One region of the Azohydromonas lata genome, then DNA from elsewhere that is predicted to be linked to it. Evidence: riboswitches for the same ligand, from Rfam matches in the RefSeq annotation. Region 1 holds a riboswitch; the other holds the start of a gene.
The links. A riboswitch is a leader RNA that binds a small molecule or an ion and turns the genes downstream of it on or off. The one in region 1 is predicted to bind glycine.
Positions count from the first base shown of each region.

Region 1 (9,454 bases):
GGGTTCCCGGCGCTGGCGGGTGCCGATTGCGCCGGGCCGGCGCAGCCGCTCCTGATGCGCAAAGGGTGTAGCCGCCGACTTAAGATGGCGGGTTTTTCCAGCACAACACAACATTCGATGACGCCGCAGCAACTGCTTGAACAGTACGGTCCGCGCGAGTCCATGGACTACGACGTGGTGATCGTCGGCGCCGGCCCCGCGGGCCTGGCCACCGCCATACGCCTGAAGCAACTGGCTGCCGCGGCGAATGCTGAGGTGTCGGTGGTGGTGCTGGAAAAGGGCTCGGAGCCCGGGGCGCACATCCTCTCCGGCGCGATCATGGACCCCATCGCGCTGACCGAGCTCATCCCGGACTGGAAAGAAAAAGGCGCGCCGCTCAAGCAGCCCGTCACCGAGGACGAGTTCCTTTTCCTCTCCGAAGCCGGCCACAAGGCCACCCCGCACAAGTTCCTGCCGGACTGCTTCAAGAACCACGGCAACTACATCGTCAGCCTGGGCGAAGTGGTGCGCTGGCTGGCCGAACAGGCGGAAGGCCTGGGCGTGGAAATCTTCCCCGGCTTCGCCGCCGCCGAGGTGCTCTACGCCGAGGATGGCCACGTGCGCGGCATCGCCACGGGCAACATGGGCATAGGCAAGGACGGCGAGCCCACGGACAACTTCCAATTGGGCATGGAGCTGCTGGGCAAATACACGGTCTTTGCCGAGGGCTCGCGCGGCCACCTGGGCAAGCAGCTCATAGAGCGCTTCTCGCTGGGCGCCGGCAAGAACCCGCAAAGCTACGGCATAGGCCTGAAAGAGCTGTGGGAAGTGCCCGCAGCCAATCACAAGCCCGGCCTGGTGGTGCACACCGCGGGCTGGCCGCTGCAGCCCGACACCTACGGCGGCTCCTTCATCTACCACGCGGCCGACAACAGAATAGCCATCGGCTTCGTGGTCGGCCTGGACTACCAGAACCCCTGGCTGTCGCCCTTCGAGGAATTCCAGCGCTTCAAGACGCACCCGGAAGTGCGCAAGCACCTGGAGGGCGGGCGGCGGCTGTCCTACGGCGCGCGCGCCATCACCGCGGGCGGGCTGTTGTCGCTGCCCAAGACCGTGTTCCCCGGCGGCGCGCTGGTGGGCTGCGACGCGGGTTTCCTGAACGCCAGCCGCATCAAGGGCAGCCATGCGGCGATCAAGACCGGCATGCTGTGCGCCGAAAGCGCCTTCGAGGCGCTGCAGGCGGGCAGGAGCGGCGACGAGCTGGCGGCCTACCCCGAAGCCTTCGAGAAGAGCTGGCTGTTCACCGAGCTGCAGCAGGCCAAGAACTTCAAGCAGTGGTTCAAGAAGGGCCGCTCCACCGCCACGCTCATGACCGGCGTGGAGCAGTGGCTGCTGCCCAAGCTGGGCATGAAGAACCCGCCCTGGACCCTGCAGCGCAAGCTGCCCGACCACGTCAACCTGCGCCCGGCAGCCGACTTCCAGAAGATCGAGTACCCCAAGCCGGACGGCAAGCTGACCTTCGACCGGCTCTCCTCGGTGTTCGTGAGCAACACCAACCACGAGGAGAACCAGCCCGCGCACCTCACGCTCAAGGACGCGACGGTGCCCGTGCGCATCAACCTGCCGAAGTTCGCCGGGCCGGAAAGCCGCTACTGCCCCGCGGGCGTGTACGAATTCGTGGCGGCCGAGGGCGGCGGCGAGCGCTTGCAGATCAACGCCCAGAACTGCGTGCACTGCAAGACCTGCGACATCAAGGACCCGACGCAGAACATCGTCTGGGTCACGCCCGAAGGGGGCGGCGGGCCCAACTACGTGGGCATGTGACGAGCACGTGAGCGTGGCAGCCGCCGCGCTCCGGCCACCGGGGGCGGTTGTCGCAAGACGCCAGCCCCTTTGTCTTTTTGCGACAGCCCCGGCCGCGGCGCGGGGGCACGCTGATACACTTCGGCCCGCCAGGAGAGAGCCCCTTGAACGTGGGGCCGCCGAAGGCGCAGGGGTTCAATTTGGCCCCGAACGCTCAGGCAAAAGGACTGGCAAGCGCTCCGTCACCGGAGCGACACCTCACTGGAGAGAGACTGCGCCCGCTACGGGGCTTGCAGTCCACCGAAGGGGCAAGCGCAGTGGCATCCTCGAAACAAGGGGCCCTCGCCAATCTCTCAGGTAAAGCGGACAGCGGGGGCAACCAGCACCACCCTCACCGGTGGAAGCCCGCCCTTGGGAGACCTGCCATGACCGCTCCGACCGCCGCCACGCCCGCCGACGCCTCGTCCACCCCCGCCCTGCAGCGCACGCCGCTGCACGCGCTGCACCTGGAGCTGGGCGCGCGCATGGTGCCCTTCGCCGGCTACGAGATGCCGGTGAGCTACCCGGCGGGCATCCTGGCCGAGCACCGGCATTGCCGCGAGGCGGCGGCGCTCTTCGACGTCTCGCACATGGGCCAAGTGCGGCTGGTGGGCGACGACGCGGCGCTGGCGCTGGAATCGCTGGTGCCCGTGGACGTGCTGGACCTGCCCGTGGGCCGCCAGCGCTACGGCTTCTTCACCAACACGGCCGGCGGCATCCTGGACGACCTGATGGTCGCGCGCCGCCCCAGTGACCTGTTCATGGTCATCAACGCCAGCCGCAAGGACCACGACCTGCAGCTCATGCGCACGCAGATCGGCCACCGCTGCCAGGTCATCTCCATGCCCGAGCGTGCGCTGCTGGCGCTGCAAGGTCCGCTGGCCGTGCAGGCCCTGGCCAAGCTGGACGCGGGCGTGGCGGCGCTGACCTTCATGGGTACGGGCACGTTCACGCTGGCGGGCGCCGAATGTTTCATTAGCCGCAGCGGTTACACGGGTGAGGACGGTTTCGAAATCTCCGTGCCGGCCGAAGCCGCCGAGGCGCTGGCCAAGGCGCTGCTGGCCATGCAGGAAGTGAAACCCGCCGGCCTGGGCGCGCGCGACACGCTGCGCCTGGAAGCGGGCCTGTGCCTCTACGGCCACGACATCGACGAGGACACCACTCCCGTCGAAGCCGCCCTCACCTGGGCCATCCAGAAGGTGCGCCGCGCGGGTGGCGCGCGGGCCGGCGGCTACCCCGGCAGCGCGGCCATCGAGGCGCAGCTTGCCAACGGCGCGCCGCGCAAGCGCGTGGGCCTGCTGGGCCTGGAACGCGCCCCGGTGCGCGAGGGCGCGCCCGTGCTCAACGCCCAGGGCGAGCGCGTGGGCAAGGTCACCAGCGGCACGCTGTCGCCGCAGCTCGGCAAGCCCATCGCCATGGCCTATGTGGACAAGGCCTGCGCCGTGCCGGACGCCGAGATCTCGGCCGAAGTGCGCCTGAAGCCGCAGCCCATGCGCGTGGTGGCCATGCCCTTCACGCCGCACCGCTACCACCGCGGCTGACACGCCCGTCCTCCCCACGCGCCGGCCACCGAGGACGTTCCAGGCCAGCCGGCGCGTACCGCCTTTCACCGTTTCGTTTTTCAACCCGGCGCCCAACAGTGCGCCGCCCCGTCCAGGAGAGTCGCCCATGACCACCAAGTACACGCCCGACCACGAGTGGATCAACATCGAGGACCACGATGCCGCCGTGGTGGGCATCACGCACCACGCGCAGGACGCGCTGGGCGACGTGGTGTTCGTCGATCTGCCTGAAGTCGGCAAGACCTTCGCCAAGGGCGACGTCGCGGGCGTGGTGGAGTCCGTCAAGGCCGCCGCCGACATCTACATGCCCGTGAGCGGCGAGATCGTCGAGGTCAACGAGGAGCTGCGCAACCAGCCCGACCTGGCCAACTCCGACCCGCTGGGCAACGGCTGGTTCTTCAAGGTGCGCATCACCAACATGGCCGAGTTCGACGACCTGATGGACCCGCCGGCCTACGACGCGCTGCTCAAGGCCGAGTGATCCCCCAGGCCGGCGCTGGCGCCTCACCAGGCGCGCCCCGGCCGCCGCGCGGCAAGCCTCTTGCCGCGCTGAAAACGCAGTTCCCGCGGCGCCCGCCTTTCCTCCCGCGTCCGCATCCCTACCCCTCTTGTGCCCTCCGCGACCATGCCTGCTACCTTCCCTTCGCTGGCCGAGCTCGAAAACACGTCCGAATTCGTTTTCCGCCACATCGGCCCGGAGCCGCATGAACAGGAGCGGATGCTGTCGGTGATCGGCGCCGCTTCGCGCCGCGCGCTGGTCGAGGCCGTGATGCCGCGCAACATCGCCCGCGGCAAGCCCATGGCGCTGCCCGCGCCGGCCACCGAGGCGCAGGCGCTGCTGGAGCTGCGCGACATCGCCTCGCGCAACCGCGTCCTCAAGAGCTTCATCGGCCAGGGCTACCACGGCACGCTCACGCCCACGGTCATCCTGCGCAACGTGCTGGAGAACCCGTCCTGGTACACGGCCTACACGCCCTACCAGGCCGAAATCTCGCAGGGCCGCATGGAGGCGCTGCTGAACTTCCAGACGATGATCACGGACCTCACGGCCCTGGACATCGCCAACTCGTCCATGCTGGACGAGGCCACCGCCGCCGCCGAGGCCATGACGCTGGCCATGCGCGTGGGCAAGAGCAAGAGCACGCGCTGCTTCGTCGCCGACGACGTGCTGCCGCAGACGCTGCAGGTCATGCAGACCCGCGCCCAGCCGCTGGGCATCGAGATCGTCACCGGCCCGGCCGAATCCGCCGGCGAGCACGACTGCTTCGCCGCCCTCTTCCAATACCCCGGCGTCACCGGCCGCGTGCGTGACCTGAAGCCGCTGGCCGACGCCGTGCACGCCCGCGGCGGCCAGGTCATCGTCGCCGCCGACCTGCTGGCGCTGACGCTGCTGAAGGCGCCGGGCGACCTGGGCGCCGACATCGCCGTGGGCAGCACGCAGCGCTTTGGCATGCCCATGGGCTGCGGCGGCCCGCACGCCGCCTACATGGCCACGCGCGACGCGGCCAAGCGCTCCATGCCCGGCCGCCTGGTGGGCGTGAGCGTGGACGCCCAGGGCGCCCCCGCGCTGCGCCTGGCGCTGCAGACGCGCGAGCAGCACATCCGCCGCGAGAAGGCCACCTCCAACATCTGCACCGCGCAGGTGCTGCCCGCCGTGGTGGCGAGCATGTACACCGTCTACCACGGCCCCGAGGGCTTGAAGCGCATCGCGCGCCGCGTGGCGGCCTACACCGGCATCCTGGCCGCGGGCCTCAAGCAACTGGGCTTCGCGCTCGGCAACGAAGAGGCTTTCGACACCCTGCACGTGCTCACGGGCGAGCGCACCGCCGGGCTGCTGGCCGCCGCCGAGGCCGCGGGCATGAACCTGCGCCGCGCCAGCGCCGACTCGCTGGGCATCACGCTGGACGAGACCACCACCCGCGCCGAGCTGCAGGCGCTGTGGAAGGTGTTCGCGGGCGAACAACCCGTGCCCACCTTTGCCGACTTGGAGCGCAGCGCCCCGCTGCTGCCCGCGGCGCTGGCGCGCGAGAGCGCCTTCCTGACGCACCCGGTGTTCAACACCCACCACAGCGAGACCGAAATGCTGCGCTACCTGCGCGGCCTGTCGGACAAGGACCTGGCGCTGGACCGCAGCATGATCCCGCTGGGCTCCTGCACCATGAAGCTCAACGCCACCAGCGAGATGATTCCCATCACCTGGCCGGCCTTCGCCCACGTGCACCCCTTCGCGCCGGCCGACCAGCTCGAAGGCTACAAGCTGCTGGACGAGCAACTGCGCGAGTGGCTGTGCCAGGCCACGGGCTACGCCGGCATCAGCCTGCAGCCCAACGCCGGCTCGCAAGGCGAGTACGCCGGGCTGCTGGCCATCCAGGCCTGGCACGCCTCGCGCGGCCAGAGCCACCGCGACGTCTGCCTGATCCCCGAATCCGCCCACGGCACCAACCCGGCCAGCGCCGGCATGGTCAACATGAAGGTGGTGGTCGTGAAGTGCGACGCCATGGGCAACGTGGACCTGGCCGACCTGCGCGCCAAGTGCGAAGCGAACTCGCAGAAGCTCGCGGCCATCATGATCACCTACCCCTCCACCTACGGCGTCTTCGATCCGCAGGTCAAGGCGCTGTGCGCCCTGGTGCACGAGCACGGCGGCCGGGTGTACGTGGACGGTGCCAACATGAACGCGCTGGTGGGCCTGGCGGCGCCGGGCGAGTTCGGCGGCGACGTGAGCCACCTGAACCTGCACAAGACCTTCTGCATCCCGCACGGCGGCGGCGGCCCGGGCGTGGGCCCGGTGTGCGTGGTGGAAGACCTCGTGCCCTTCCTGCCCGGCAAGCCGGGCGGCGCGGAAGCCGGCAACGGCGTGGGCCCCGTCTCCGCGGCGCCGCTGGGCAACGCGGCGGTGCTGCCCATCAGCTGGATGTACATCCGCATGATGGGCGCCGAGGGCCTGACGGCCGCCACCGAGACGGCCATCCTCTCGGCCAACTACGTGGCCGCTCGCCTGTCGCAGCACTACGACATCCACTTCAGCGGCGGCGTGGATGGCATTAAGGGCGGCGGCGTCGCCCACGAGTGCATCCTGGACCTGCGCCCGCTCAAGGACAGCTCCGGCGTCACCGCCGAGGACGTGGCCAAGCGCCTGATCGACTACGGCTTCCACGCGCCCACGCTGTCCTTCCCCGTGGCCGGCACGCTGATGGTGGAGCCCACCGAGAGCGAGCCGCTGGTGGAGCTGGACCGCTTCTGCGACGCGATGATCGCCATCCGCCAGGAGATCGCGCAGGTCGAGTCCGGCGCCCTGCCGCGCGAGGACAACCCGCTGAAGAACGCCCCGCACACGGCGCAGTCGCTGCTCAAGGCCGAGTGGACGCACGGCTACACCCGCGAGCAGGCCGCCTACCCGGTGGCCGACCTGCGCGGGCGCAAGTACTGGGCGCCGGTGGGCCGCGTGGACAACGTGCACGGCGACCGCAACCTGTTCTGCACCTGCCCGCCCACGGCGTCCTACGAGGACTGAACGGGCGGTGAACCGGGGCGCGCGGCGCACGCGCGCCCCCGACGCGTGAAGGAGTCAAGCCATGGCGGTATCGGTGTTCGACCTCTTTCGCGTCGGCATAGGCCCAAGCAGCTCGCACACGGTGGGGCCCATGCGCGCGGCGCGGCTCTTCACGGAGCGGCTGCGCAAGGAGGGCCAACTGGAGCGCACGGCGCAAGTCCAGTGCGACCTCTACGGGTCGCTCGGCGCCACCGGCAAGGGCCACGGCAGCGACAAGGCCGTGCTGCTGGGCCTGGCCGGCCACGACCCGGAAACGGTGGACGTGGACGCCGTGCCGGCGCTGCTGCAGCGCTTCAAGCACGAGGAACGCTTGCCGCTGGGCGGCAGCCATCCCGTGGCCTTCACTGCCGCGGACCTGCGTTTCCACCGCACCGAAACACTTCCCTTCCACGCCAACGGCATGACGCTGCGGGCGCTGGACGCGGCGGGCGCGACGCTCACGGAGCGCACTTACTACTCGGTGGGCGGCGGCTTCGTCGTCAGCGAGGAAGTGGCGGCCGACGGCAGCCGCCACCGCAGCATCGCGCCGGACACCACGGTGCTTCCTTACCCCTTCCACAGCGGCGCGGAGCTGCTGGCGCTGTGCGCGCGCGAGGGCGTGGGCATCGCCGAGCTGATGCGGCGCAACGAGCGCCATTGGCGCAGCGACGCGGACATTGACGCCGGGCTGCTGCACATCTGGCGCGTGATGCAGGCCTGCGTGGAGCGCGGCTGCCGCACCGAGGGCGTGTTGCCCGGCGGCTTCAAGGTGCGCCGCCGCGCGCCGGAGCTTTACCGGCAGCTCGCCGCGCAGGACGCCGCGGGCGGCAGCGGCGACCCGCTGGCCGTGATCGACTGGGTGAACCTCTTCGCCCTGGCGGTGAACGAGGAGAACGCCGCGGGCGGGCGCGTGGTGACGGCGCCGACCAACGGTGCGGCCGGCATCGTGCCGGCGGTGCTGCATTACTACCGGCGCTTCGTCCCGGGCGCGACGGACGCGGGCGTGGTGGACCTCCTGCTCACGGCCGGGGCCATCGGCATGCTCTACAAGGAAAACGCCAGCATCTCCGGCGCCGAGGTCGGCTGCCAGGGAGAAGTCGGCGTGGCCTGTTCCATGGCCGCCGCGGGCTTGTGCGCAGTGACGGGCGGCAGCCCGGCGCAGGTGGAGAACGCGGCGGAGATCGCCATGGAGCACCACTTGGGCCTGACCTGCGACCCGGTGGGCGGGCTGGTGCAGATCCCGTGCATCGAGCGCAACGCCATCGCCTCGGTGAAGGCCATCAATGCCGCACGCATGGCGCTGCGCGGCGACGGCACACACCACGTCAGCTTGGACAAGGTCATCAAGACCATGCGCGAAACCGGCGCGGACATGCTGACCAAATACAAGGAAACGGCGCGCGGGGGTTTGGCGGTCAATATCGTGGAATGCTGAAGCTATAAAACACCAGCGTTCGGCAATCCATTTCGAATTCAAGCCTGCCGGCCAGCAGGACGCGCGGCCCAAGCTGAAGCCCGCGCGGAAAGCCGGCGGCACAGGCACCTGATCGTTCACCAGGTGTCATGCACGTGGCCGGCGCCGCCGCGCACTCAATGCCGCGGCAGGCGCTGCTCCAGCGCGGCGCGCACCTCGGCGACGTGGTCACCGACGCGGGCAACGAGCTCGCGCAGCTCGTCTTCGCTGCAGCTCAATTCCTGGCTCCAGTAGCGCAGCTCGACCGGGTCCATGGTGTTGACGCGGCCGGGGTCCAGCGGATGGAAACCTTCGGGGGTGTGCGCGGTGTGCATGCTTTGTCTCCTACCCCGGTGCGGGCCGCGATGGCGGCCTGCAGATGCACCGGCTGGAGACCAGCTTCGCGCGGCGCTATGAGGAGCGCCTTGAGCTGGCTCAGGCCGTCGGCCGCTTGCGTGCGGCCAACGGTGACAAGGGGTTAACGCTTCTGGTCAAAGCGGCGGGCGCGGCCGCCGACGCGCCGGTCATGTCCCAGCGGTGCAATGTAGAAAGGCTCGAACTTGCGGCCCTTGTCGGCGCTGTCGGTGCCTTCGAACAGCGGATCAGCAGGCTTGCGATCAGCGGGACGGTGTTGGGCGGCGTGCTTCGTCATGGTTGCTACGTCAATGCGTCCACGAGGACGGTGCAGCAACAACGCAGCAATCTGAGGACCGGATGACAGCCCCATGCAAGTTTTTAAGAAAGCAAGGGTTTCCACCTAGAAACTTGCGTCCACCCCCGCAAACACGCGGCCGGCCGGGGTGCTGACACCCCGGATGCCTGCACTTTTTACTGACCGCCGCGCAGCTTGCCGAGCTGGGCCTGGGTCTCGGCCCACAGCTCCAGTCACCGGGCGCTTGGAGTTGGTCAGGTTGCGACCAGCGCCGCGCCGCCGATGGCGCGCACGTCCAGGCGCAGCCGGCCCACGCCCATGACCACGATTGAATTCGTGCAACTCGCTTGCGCTGAGCGCCTGGAGGCTGAACACTTCAATGAATTGGGACAGCGCTGTCTTCAAGAAATCAAGAAATCAGGTTTCACAACCCG
Region 1 covers NZ_JAXOJX010000010.1:108,511-117,964, reverse strand. Annotated here, with positions in the region: gene SM757_RS08865 (electron transfer flavoprotein-ubiquinone oxidoreductase) at 118-1,803, shown strand; glycine riboswitch at 1,923-2,022, shown strand; glycine riboswitch at 2,034-2,162, shown strand; gene gcvT (glycine cleavage system aminomethyltransferase GcvT) at 2,208-3,362, shown strand; gene gcvH (glycine cleavage system protein GcvH) at 3,490-3,864, shown strand; gene gcvP (aminomethyl-transferring glycine dehydrogenase) at 4,009-6,897, shown strand; gene SM757_RS08845 (L-serine ammonia-lyase) at 6,959-8,350, shown strand; gene SM757_RS08840 (DUF3606 domain-containing protein) at 8,506-8,703, opposite strand; gene SM757_RS08835 (hypothetical protein) at 8,748-9,086, shown strand.

Region 2 (9,454 bases), on a different contig from region 1:
CCTGGCCTTCCAGCCGGCGCCGCCACGGTGCCGGCTGAAGCCCCTGGCCCTCGCGGGCCGACGGCCGGCGCCCCCGTCAGCGGCGCACCTCCGCCCCCGACGCCTGCACGGCGGCGGGCACGGCCGCGGCGGGTAAGGCAGCCGCCTCGCCGCCCGCGCAGGACGACGCGCCTTCCTTGGCCGCCGGCGCTTCAGCGCGCAGCCGCGCCAGGATGCGCCCGCCCGACCGCCCCGTGTCCGGCAGCTCCAGCCGCATCTCTTCCGCGCGGATGGCGGCCGTCGTGCGCGGGCCGTCGCGGCCGTCCGGCTGCACCTCGCAGTGGCCGCGCGCACGCAGCAGCGCCTGAAGCTCCTTCAGGTCGCGGCGCGAGAGCAGCGGATCGTCCGTGGGCCAGGGTCGGCGGGGCGGCGGCGCGCCGCGCAGCGCGTCGGACAGCAGGCCGATGGCCAGCCCGTAGGAGTCGGCGCGGTTGTAGCGCCAGATGGCCTGGTAGTTGGGCGTCACCAGCCAAGCCGGCCCCTCGGCGCCCGCGGGCATGAGCAGCGCGGTGCGCAGCTCGGCCTCCCAACCCGGCGCGCCGCCCTCGCCCAGCAGCGGGCCACCGTCGACGCGCCGCACACCGTCGGCCGCCCATTGCGCCAGCGTGCGGCACTGGCCCTGCGGCTGGCCGCGCTCCAGGCAGCGATGGCCGCTCTCCAGGGCGTTGAAGCGCTCCAGCGCCGCGTTGGGCAGCTTCACCTCCACGCCCCAGGGCAGGCCGCTGCGCCAGCCCAGCGCGGCCAGGAAGCGCGCCGTGGTGGCCAGCGCGTCCGGCGTGCTGCCCACGATGTCCACGCGGCGCGCGCCCTCGGTGGCGCTGTCCATGTAGGCCTTGAAGGTGGCGGGCATGAACTGCGTCTGGCCGAAGGCGCCCGCCCACGAGCCCAGGAAAGTCTCGGGCACCACGTGCCCCTCCTGCAGCAACCACAGCGCGGCGAAGAAATTGCGGCGCCGCTCGGCGCTGTCCAGGTTCAGGCAGGCGCGGCTGAGCGTGGCGTCCACCACCGGGTAGCGGCCCTGCACGCGGCCGTAGTCGGTCTCTATGCCGAACACGGCCACGTTGGTGGCGGCGTCCACGCCGTGGCGCTGGGCGATGGCCGCCAGCGCCGCAGCCTGGGACGCCAGCAGCGCGCGGCCGTCGGCGATGCGCTCGGCGTCCACGCGGCGCGCGAGGTAGTCCCAGATGGGAATCTGGAACTCCGGCTGCGAGGCGGTGGCGGCCTCGATCACCGGGCGCAAGTCCTGCGCCGTGCGCGTGTACTGCTCGAAGCTGCGCGGCGAAACATCCGGCGCCTCCGGCAGCCGCTTGCGCAGCGCGTCCACGCAGGGGGCCAGGCTTTGGGCGGCGGACGCCTCCTCGTCGGCGGCTTGGGCGCTGCCGCCGCCGGCCAGCAGCGCCGACGCGGTGGCCAGGGCCAGGGGAAATCGGTGAATTCGGTGTAGGCGGACATTCATGAGCGAGCAGCTTAGGCCGTCCGGCACGGCCCCTGCGGCCCGGCGGCAGGCGGCGCTCCCGCGCGAACTGTTGCCAGCCCGGTTACTTTGTACACATTTTTTGACGTTTTCCGTGATTCAACCGTCCCGGCTCCGCGCCGATGTCCTGGGCACGCCGTCAAAAAACAAGCTCACAACAGCAGCCGCGCAGCACGCGCAACAACGGCAACGTCTTTTCCTTGATCCCGCCGCCGGGCACGCCCAGCGCTGAACAAGCGCGCGTGCCGGAGGCCGTTGCGGCGACGCCCCGCCGATGGTTTGCCGGTCATGAACAACACCCACAATTTCTCTGCCACGCGGCTGGCCCTTGCCGTCTCGCTGGCCGTGTCCGCCCTGTTGGCCGCCTGCGGCGGCGGCGGCGATGCCGGCCATGACGCCGCGGCGTCCGCCACGCTGGAAGCCGTGCAGGCCGTGCCGGTGGCGCAGGCCCACAACACCCCCACGGCGCCGGACGCCATGGCCGATGTGGCCCCGCGCGTGGCCCCCTGGGAGCTGCAGGACGACGCCGTGGAATCCGCCGCCTTCCTCACCAGCCAAATGCAGTTGGCCGAGCCCACCGAGCACGCCCTGGCTGCGGCCGCTGCCGCGGCCACGGCCGACCTGCGAGTGAAGTGGAACCCCGGCCACTACGTCTCGCTGCCGCTGCGCGACGAAAGCACCATCCTCAAGGCGCTGGCCGAGATACGCGCGCTGCCGCAGGTGAAGGGGCTGATCCTGCGCTACGAGTGGGCGCAACTGGAGACGGCCAAGGGCGTCTACGACTTCAGCCGCATCGAGCGCGACCTGAGCTTGGCGCAGGGCGCGGGCAAGCGGCTGTGGGTGATGGTGGCCACCAAGGTGTTCCGCCCCGGCGGCCGCGCCGTGCCGGACTACCTGATGACGCCGGAGTACGAGGGCGGCGCCTACAAGATCGTGATCGGCGCGCGCGACGCCATTGGCAGCACCGAGCGCTACGGCCAGAACGCGGCGCTGCACAACACCAAGGTGCGCGACCGCCTCGTCGCGCTGGGCAATGCCATGGGCGCGCGGCTGAACCGCCACAACGCGCTCGAAGGCGTCACCTTCAACGAAACGGCCATGGGCCAGACGCTGGTGCCGTTGACCACGGAACAAAAGCGCGCCTACTTCAACAACCTGGCGCAGGTGGATGCGGCCACGCAGCGGGCCTTCCCCAACACCGTGGTCATGCAGTTCATCAACTTCCCCAAGACCTACATGCCGGGGCTGGTCACGAGCATGGCCGGCAGCGGCGTGGCACTGGGCGGGCCGGACATCTTCCTGGAAGACCGCGACCTCAACACCCACATCTATCCGCTGTACGACCTGGCCAAGGGCAAGGTGGCCATAGGCCCGTCGGTGCAGCCCGAGAACTACGCCACCACCGTGCAGCACGGCGCGCCCAATCCGCCCAAGATCAGCGAGCTCTACGCCTTCGGCCGCACGCGGCTTGCGGCCAACTACATGTTCTGGACGCGCCCGCGCTTCGGCAACGACTACCCGCGCGTGCTGGAGTTCTTCAAGTCCTCGGCCTTCCCCAAGGACGCCGCCGGCGGGTTGACCACCACCTGCCCGTCCACCTACGCGGCCTGCACGGCGCGCCTGTAATTCACCCCTTCAACCCAAAAATCGGGCTCCCAGAGCCCGATTTTTTTGTTTGTAACCGGGTCAGATCTTCTCGACGAGGCCCAGCGCCAGGACCAGGGCGGTGGCGACGCCCGTGCCGGCCAGCATGAAGCGGCCCAAGTACCACAGCCCTTCGCGGGCGGACAGGGCGTGCGCGGTCCTGTCCCGCCTGGAACGGCCGCGGCCGGGTGCTGCGGCGGCTTGCCGGTGTTTTTCGACTTCGAGACGAAGCTCATCGATCTGGGTGCGCAGTTGCTCGATGTCGCTGTCAGTCCTTGACGTTTCTGACTTCTTGCTCATGCCCGCCATGGTGCCGCCGCGTGCCGGCCGAGCATGGCCAAAGCGTTTCATGGCTGCGTTCTGGCAGATTCGCGCCCATGCGTCACGACCTCACCAGCCTGGAGCTCTTCGTCGCCGTCGCCGAGTGCGGCAACCTCACCCACGCCGCGCAGCGGCAGCACCTGGCCGTGTCGGCGGTGAGCAAGCGCATCGCGGAGCTGGAGGAGCTGGCGCGCACGCCCTTGCTCATACGCCAGGCGCGTGGCGTGGCGCTCACGCCCGCGGGGCAGTCGCTGCTGCACCACGCGCGGCAGATGCTGCAGCTCGTCCAGCGCATGGACGAGGAGCTGGGCGAGTACGCCGGCGGCATGAAGGGCCACATCCGGCTGCATGCCGTGGCCTCGGCGCTGACGCAGTTCCTGCCGGAAGAGCTTGAAAGCTTTCTCTCCCGCCACCCCGGCGTGCACATCTCGCTGGAGGAGCGCACGGGCAAGGCCATTGCGCGTGCCGTGGCCGACGGCAGCGCGGACCTGGGCATCGTTGCCGGCCCAACGGCGGCGCCTGGCCTCAGCGCCCTGCCCTACCGCACCGACCGCCTGGTGCTGGGCGTGCCCAACGGCCATGCGCTGGCGCGGCGCAAGGCGGTGCGCTTCGAGGAGGCGCTGGCCTATCCCTTCGTCGGCCCGCATGCCGAGAGCTCCCTCTCGGCGCTGATGCAGCAAGGCGCGCAGGCCTGCGGGCGGGCACTCTTGCAGCGCATCCAGGTCAGCAGCTTCGACGCCATGTGCCGCTTGGTGGAAACGCGGCTGGGCATCACGCTGCTGCCGCAGGGCGTGCTGGCGCCGCACGTGGCCGCCGGGCGGCTGCGCAGCGTGGAGCTCAAGGAGGCCTGGGCCACGCGGCAGATGGCCATCGTGCTGCGGGAGCCGGGGGAGCTGAGCCATGTGACGCGGGCGCTGATCGACCACCTGCAAAAGGCGGCGGCCCAGCCCCGCTGAACGGCCATTCCAAAAAAACAGCAACGCACACCTGTAGGAGGCCGTGTCGTCTCAGCCGCCGCTCAAGCCGCCAGCGCCCCTGCCGGCAGCGCCTGGCGCGCGCCCAACGCCTGCTCCACCGACGAGCCCAGCAGGTCGGCCGTGGCCGCGGAGAGCGTCCAGCCCAGGTGGCCGTGGCCGGTGTTGTAGAAGACGTTGGCGCGGCGGCCGCGGCCCACGCGGGGCATGAGGTCCGGCATCATGGGCCGCAGGCCGGCCCAGGGCACCACCTGGCGCGTGCTCACGCCGGGGAAGCACTGCTGCACCCAGTCCACCAGCGGCTTGATGCGGTCGGCGCGGATGTTGCGGTTGAAACCATCGAATTCCGCCGTGCCGGCCACGCGGAAGCGGTCGTCGCCCAAGCGGCTGGTCACGAGCTTGGTCTCGTCGTCCAGCAGGCTCACGGTGGGCGCGCCGGCGCGGCTGGCCTCGTCCAGCAAGCTCACGGTGATGGAGTAGCCCTTGACGGGATAGATGTTCACCCGGTCGCCCAACTGCGCCGCCAGCTCCCGGCTGGCCACGCCGGCGCACACCACCACGGCGTCGAAGCGGTGCACTTCGCGCTGCGCGCCCTGGCCGGCTTCCACCGTGGCGACCTGGCCGTCGCTGCGCAGCGCGCGCACGTCCTGGCCGTAGAGCGTGCGCACGCCGCGGCGCGTGCAGGCCAGCGACAGGCCATGCGTGAACTTGTGGATGTCGCCCGTGGAGTCGCTCTCCGTGTAGAAGCCGCCGTAGTACTGGCCGGCCAGCGTGGGCTCGATGGCGCGCATCTCCTGCGGCGTCACCGCGCGGCGCGGCAACCCGCCGCGCGCCAGCAGCGCCGACACGCTTGCCGCATGCTCGAACCCCTTGCGGTCGCGGTAGATGTGCAGGATGCCCTGGCGCTTGAGGTCGAAGTCAATGCCCTCGGCGTCGGCCCAGCCGAAGAGGTGCTCGCGCGCGCGGATGGCCAGCTCGGCCGTGGCCACGGTGTTGCGCTCGTAGTGCGGGATGTTGGCGATGAACTGCGCGAACCACGACAGCTTGTGCCAGCTCGGCTTCGGATGGACCAGCAGCGGCGCGTCGCTGCGCAGCATCCACTTCAGGCCCTTGAGGATGGTGGACCAGTGCGTCCACACCTCGGCGTTGGAGGCCGAGAGCTGGCCGCCGTTGGCAAACGAGGTTTCCATCCCGGCGTAGCGGTGGCGCTCGAACAGCGTGACATCAAGGCCGCGGCGCGCAAGCGCGTAAGCCGTGGTGACACCGGTGATGCCGCCGCCAATGACTGCAATCGTCTTCATGGGAACAGGTTCCAGCAAACGTCAGAGGGTCCAAGGCGCGCGGCGCGGCCCAATCCATGCCACGCGCGCCCCCTCTGTTCGGAACCTGAGAGATTCACGGCCCGCCTGGGGCCGCTTGCTCCTTCGGTGTGCCGGGCGACGATCTCCGGCAGCTCTTCAGAGTGTGTGTGAGAACCCGACCGGTCCTGGATGCCTGAGAGATTCCGGGGCGGTTGCTCCTTCGGCGCCCCAGCCAGGCCTTGAAGGCCGGGCCGGGAGCTCTCCCGATCGGGTCATGGCCTTCACGAAGAAGGCCAGGGTGTGCGCTCAGAACATGTGGCGCACGCCCGCGGCCAGTGTACCGGCATGGCCGTCGGCCGCCAACGCGTTGCCCGGGCCGAACAGGCCGTTGAGCGCCGCGGTGGCGCGGCCGTTGAAGCCGCCGTTGTCGTCCGTCACGCGCACCCAACGCACGTAGACGTCGGTGCGCTTGGACAGCGCGTGGTTCAGACCGACGTTGAGGAAGGTGTTCCTGCCCGTGGCCTTGTCCGCGCCCGTGGCCCAGGCGCGGCCGTTGTCCTGCACCCAGCCGGCCTGCGCCACGAAGCTCCAGGCGCCCGCGGGCACGCGCACGCCCAGCGCAGCGCCGCGCGTGCGGGGCGTGGCGGCGGTGCCGGGCAGGTCGTTGCAGTGCTCCCAGTAGTTGCCGCTGGCCAGGAAGCTGCTGAACTGCCAGGCCGCGCCGAGGTTGAAGGCCTGCTGCTTGGCCGTGCCGCTGCCCAGGCTCTGCCCGCCCTGGTGGACGGCCAGGCTGGCGTCCAGCGCGCCGGACTGGTATCGCAGCAGGCCGCCCACGCTGTTGCGCGCCGTGCCCGCGGCCGGCACCCACACGGCCGACGCGCCGGGCGCCACCGTTGCGCGCTCACCGAAAGCCACGGCCACCGCGGCCGACAGCCCGCCCAAGGTGGGCGACCAGTAGCTCACCTGGTTGTCCTGCCGGCCCTGGTCGCCGCTGAGGTACATGGCCAGCACGGGCGAGAAGTTGGCGAATCCCTCGACGTCGCTGCCCGCCATGGCGTAGTGCATGGGCGCGTACTGGCGGCCCAGGCGGATCTCGCCCGCCGTGGCGGAAGCCAGCGACACCCAGGCCTGGCGGCCAAAGAGCCGGCCGCCCTGAAGCGACAGGCCTGTGTCGGGGGCGAAGCCGCTTTCCAGGATGAAGGCCGCCTTGAGCCCGCCGCCCAGCGCCTCGCTGCCGCGCAGTCCCCAGCGCGAGGGCGACAGCCCGCCGTTGGAGACCTTGGACACCGAGGGCGCGCCGCTGAGGCGGGCCGACTCGGCATAGAGGTCCATGATGCCGAACACGGCGACGCTGGATTGCGCCAGCGCGGAAGTGGCGCAGCCGGCCAGGACGGCGGCGGCGATGAGATGGCTTTTCTTGTGCATGGGTCGTCTCCTTGTCGTTTTTGCTTTTGTGCGGCTGGGATGCCGCGTGTGCTGCTGGGTTGCTGCTGGGTTGAGGGCGCGACGGCGCGCACGGCCAAGCTGCGCCCAACGCGGCGCTTGGGCCGCGGGCCGTGGTGTCGTCGCTCAGGGGGCCGCGGCTGCACGCCGCGGCAGGGGAAAAGCGCCGCTGCCGCGCGCTAGGCCAGGAAGCGCTGCGCCAGCTTCACCCAGTAGGCGGCGCCTATGGGGATGTTGGCGTCGTTGAAGTCGTAGCCGGGGTTGTGGACCATGCAGGCGTGCGCGGCGTCGCCGTCCCCATCGCCCTGCCCGTTGCCGATGAGCAGATAGCTGCCCGGCACGCGCTCCAGCATGAAGGCGAAGTCCTCGCTGCCCGTGAGCTGCGGGCCCTGCAGCGTCACTTGGTCGGCGCCCACGAGCTCCAGCGCCACCTCGCGCGCCAGCGCGGTCTGCGCGGCGTCGTTGACCAGCACGGTGTAGCCGCTGCGGTAGTCGATGTCGGCACGCACGCCCAAGCTCTCGGCCTGCGCCGTCACGAGCGCGTGGATGCGTTCGCGCAGCAGCGCGCGCACGCCGCGGTCCAGCGCGCGCACCGAAAGCTGCATGTGCGCCTGTTGCGGAATCACGTTGTTGGCCTGCCCGGCCTGCAGCGCGCCCACGGTGACCACGGCGGCCTGCAGCGGATCGACGTTGCGCGCGACGATGCTCTGCAGCGCCATCACGATGGAGGCGGCCGCCACCACCGGGTCGGCCGCGTGCTGCGGCATGGCGCCATGGCCGCCGCGGCCGTGCAGCGTGATGCTCACGTAGTCGGAGGAGGCCATCATCGGCCCCTCGCGCAGCACCAGCCGGCCCTGCGCAACGCCGGGCATGTTGTGCATGGCGAAGATGGCGTCGCAGGGGTACTTGTCGAACAGGCCGTCTTCCAGCATGCGCAGCGCGCCGCCCAGGCTTTCCTCGGCGGGCTGGAAGATGAGGTTGAGCGTGCCGTCGAAATCGGCCGCCGCCAGCAGCCGCGCCGCGGCCAGCAGCATGGCGGTGTGCCCGTCGTGGCCGCAACCGTGCATGAGGCCGGCGCGGCAACTGGCATGGGGCAAGCCGTTGGCTTCCTGTATGGGCAGCGCGTCCATGTCCGCGCGCAGCCCCAGGCGGCGCTTGCCGCTGCCGCGGCGCAGCCGGCCCACCACGCCGGTGCCGCCCAGCCCCTGCTCGACCTCGTAACCCCAGTCGCGCAGCTTGCCCGCCACCAGCGCGCTGGTGCGGTGCTCCTCGAACCCCAGCTCGGGGTGGCGGTGGATGTCGCGGCGCAGGGCCACGAACTCCGGCGACTGCTCCGTGCTCAGCGACAGCAAATCCACGTCCGTTCCCCTTCTCACTGCGCCTGCAGGTTGATGTCGCGCGCGATGCGGCGGTAGCGCGCGGCCTCGTCCGCGAAGAACTTCGCCGACTCGGCCAGCGTCATGGCCGGCGCCGCGGTCTGGCTTTGCGCGGCGAGCTGCTTGCGCACCTCGGCGTCCTGCAGCACGGCGGCCATGGCCTTGTGCAGCCTTTCCAGCGCGGGCGCGGGCGTGTCCTTTCGCACCATGAGGCCGGACCAGATGGTGTAGTTCAGGTTCTTCAACTGGCGGCCCTCGGCCACGGCGGGCACGTTGGGCAGCAGCTCCGAGCGCTTCGCGCCGAGCTGGCCGATGACCTTGAGCTTGCCCTGCTCGGCCAGCGCGCCCATGCCGGCCGAATACACCAGCACGGCGAAGTCCACCATGCCGCCGCCCAAGTCCTGCAGCACCGGGGCGTTGCCCTTGTAGGGCACGTGCTGCAGCGCCACGCCGGTCTGCTTGGCGACGTCCTCGACGATGAAGTGGTAGAGCGAGCCTATGCCCACGCTGCCGTAGGTCAACGGCCTGTCCTTGGACTTGCGCGCGAGGTCCAGCAGTTCGTCGGCAGAGCTCACCGGCAGGTCCTTGCGCGTGACCAGCACCAGCACAGCGTTGCCTATGGGGTGGACCAGCGTGAAGTCCTCGGCCCTGAGCTTGACCGCGGCGTTGGCCAGCGGCGAGAGGATCACCTCGTTGGGCGAGCCCTGGAACAGCATGCGGCCGTCCGCGGGCGCGGCCAGCACCTTCTGCGCCGCCAGCGCGCCGCTGACGCCGCCCAGGTTGTCCACCAGCACCTGCTGGCCCAGCGCCTTGGACAGCGGCGTGTTGACGATGCGCGCGATCGCGTCCGACGGGCCACCGGCCGGATAGGGCACCAGCAGC
Region 2 covers NZ_JAXOJX010000018.1:16,051-25,504, reverse strand. Annotated here, with positions in the region: gene SM757_RS12545 (lytic murein transglycosylase) at 77-1,495, opposite strand; gene SM757_RS12540 (hypothetical protein) at 1,494-1,745, shown strand; gene SM757_RS12535 (hypothetical protein) at 1,802-3,139, shown strand; gene SM757_RS12530 (hypothetical protein) at 3,200-3,457, opposite strand; gene SM757_RS12525 (LysR substrate-binding domain-containing protein) at 3,535-4,434, shown strand; gene SM757_RS12520 (D-amino acid dehydrogenase) at 4,497-5,753, opposite strand; glycine riboswitch at 5,818-5,923, opposite strand; glycine riboswitch at 5,924-6,029, opposite strand; gene SM757_RS12515 (porin) at 6,060-7,178, opposite strand; gene SM757_RS12510 (M20 aminoacylase family protein) at 7,376-8,554, opposite strand; gene SM757_RS12505 (tripartite tricarboxylate transporter substrate binding protein) at 8,569-9,454, opposite strand, start outside.
Region 2: another riboswitch for glycine. It lies ahead of SM757_RS12520 (D-amino acid dehydrogenase); the one in region 1 lies ahead of gcvT (glycine cleavage system aminomethyltransferase GcvT).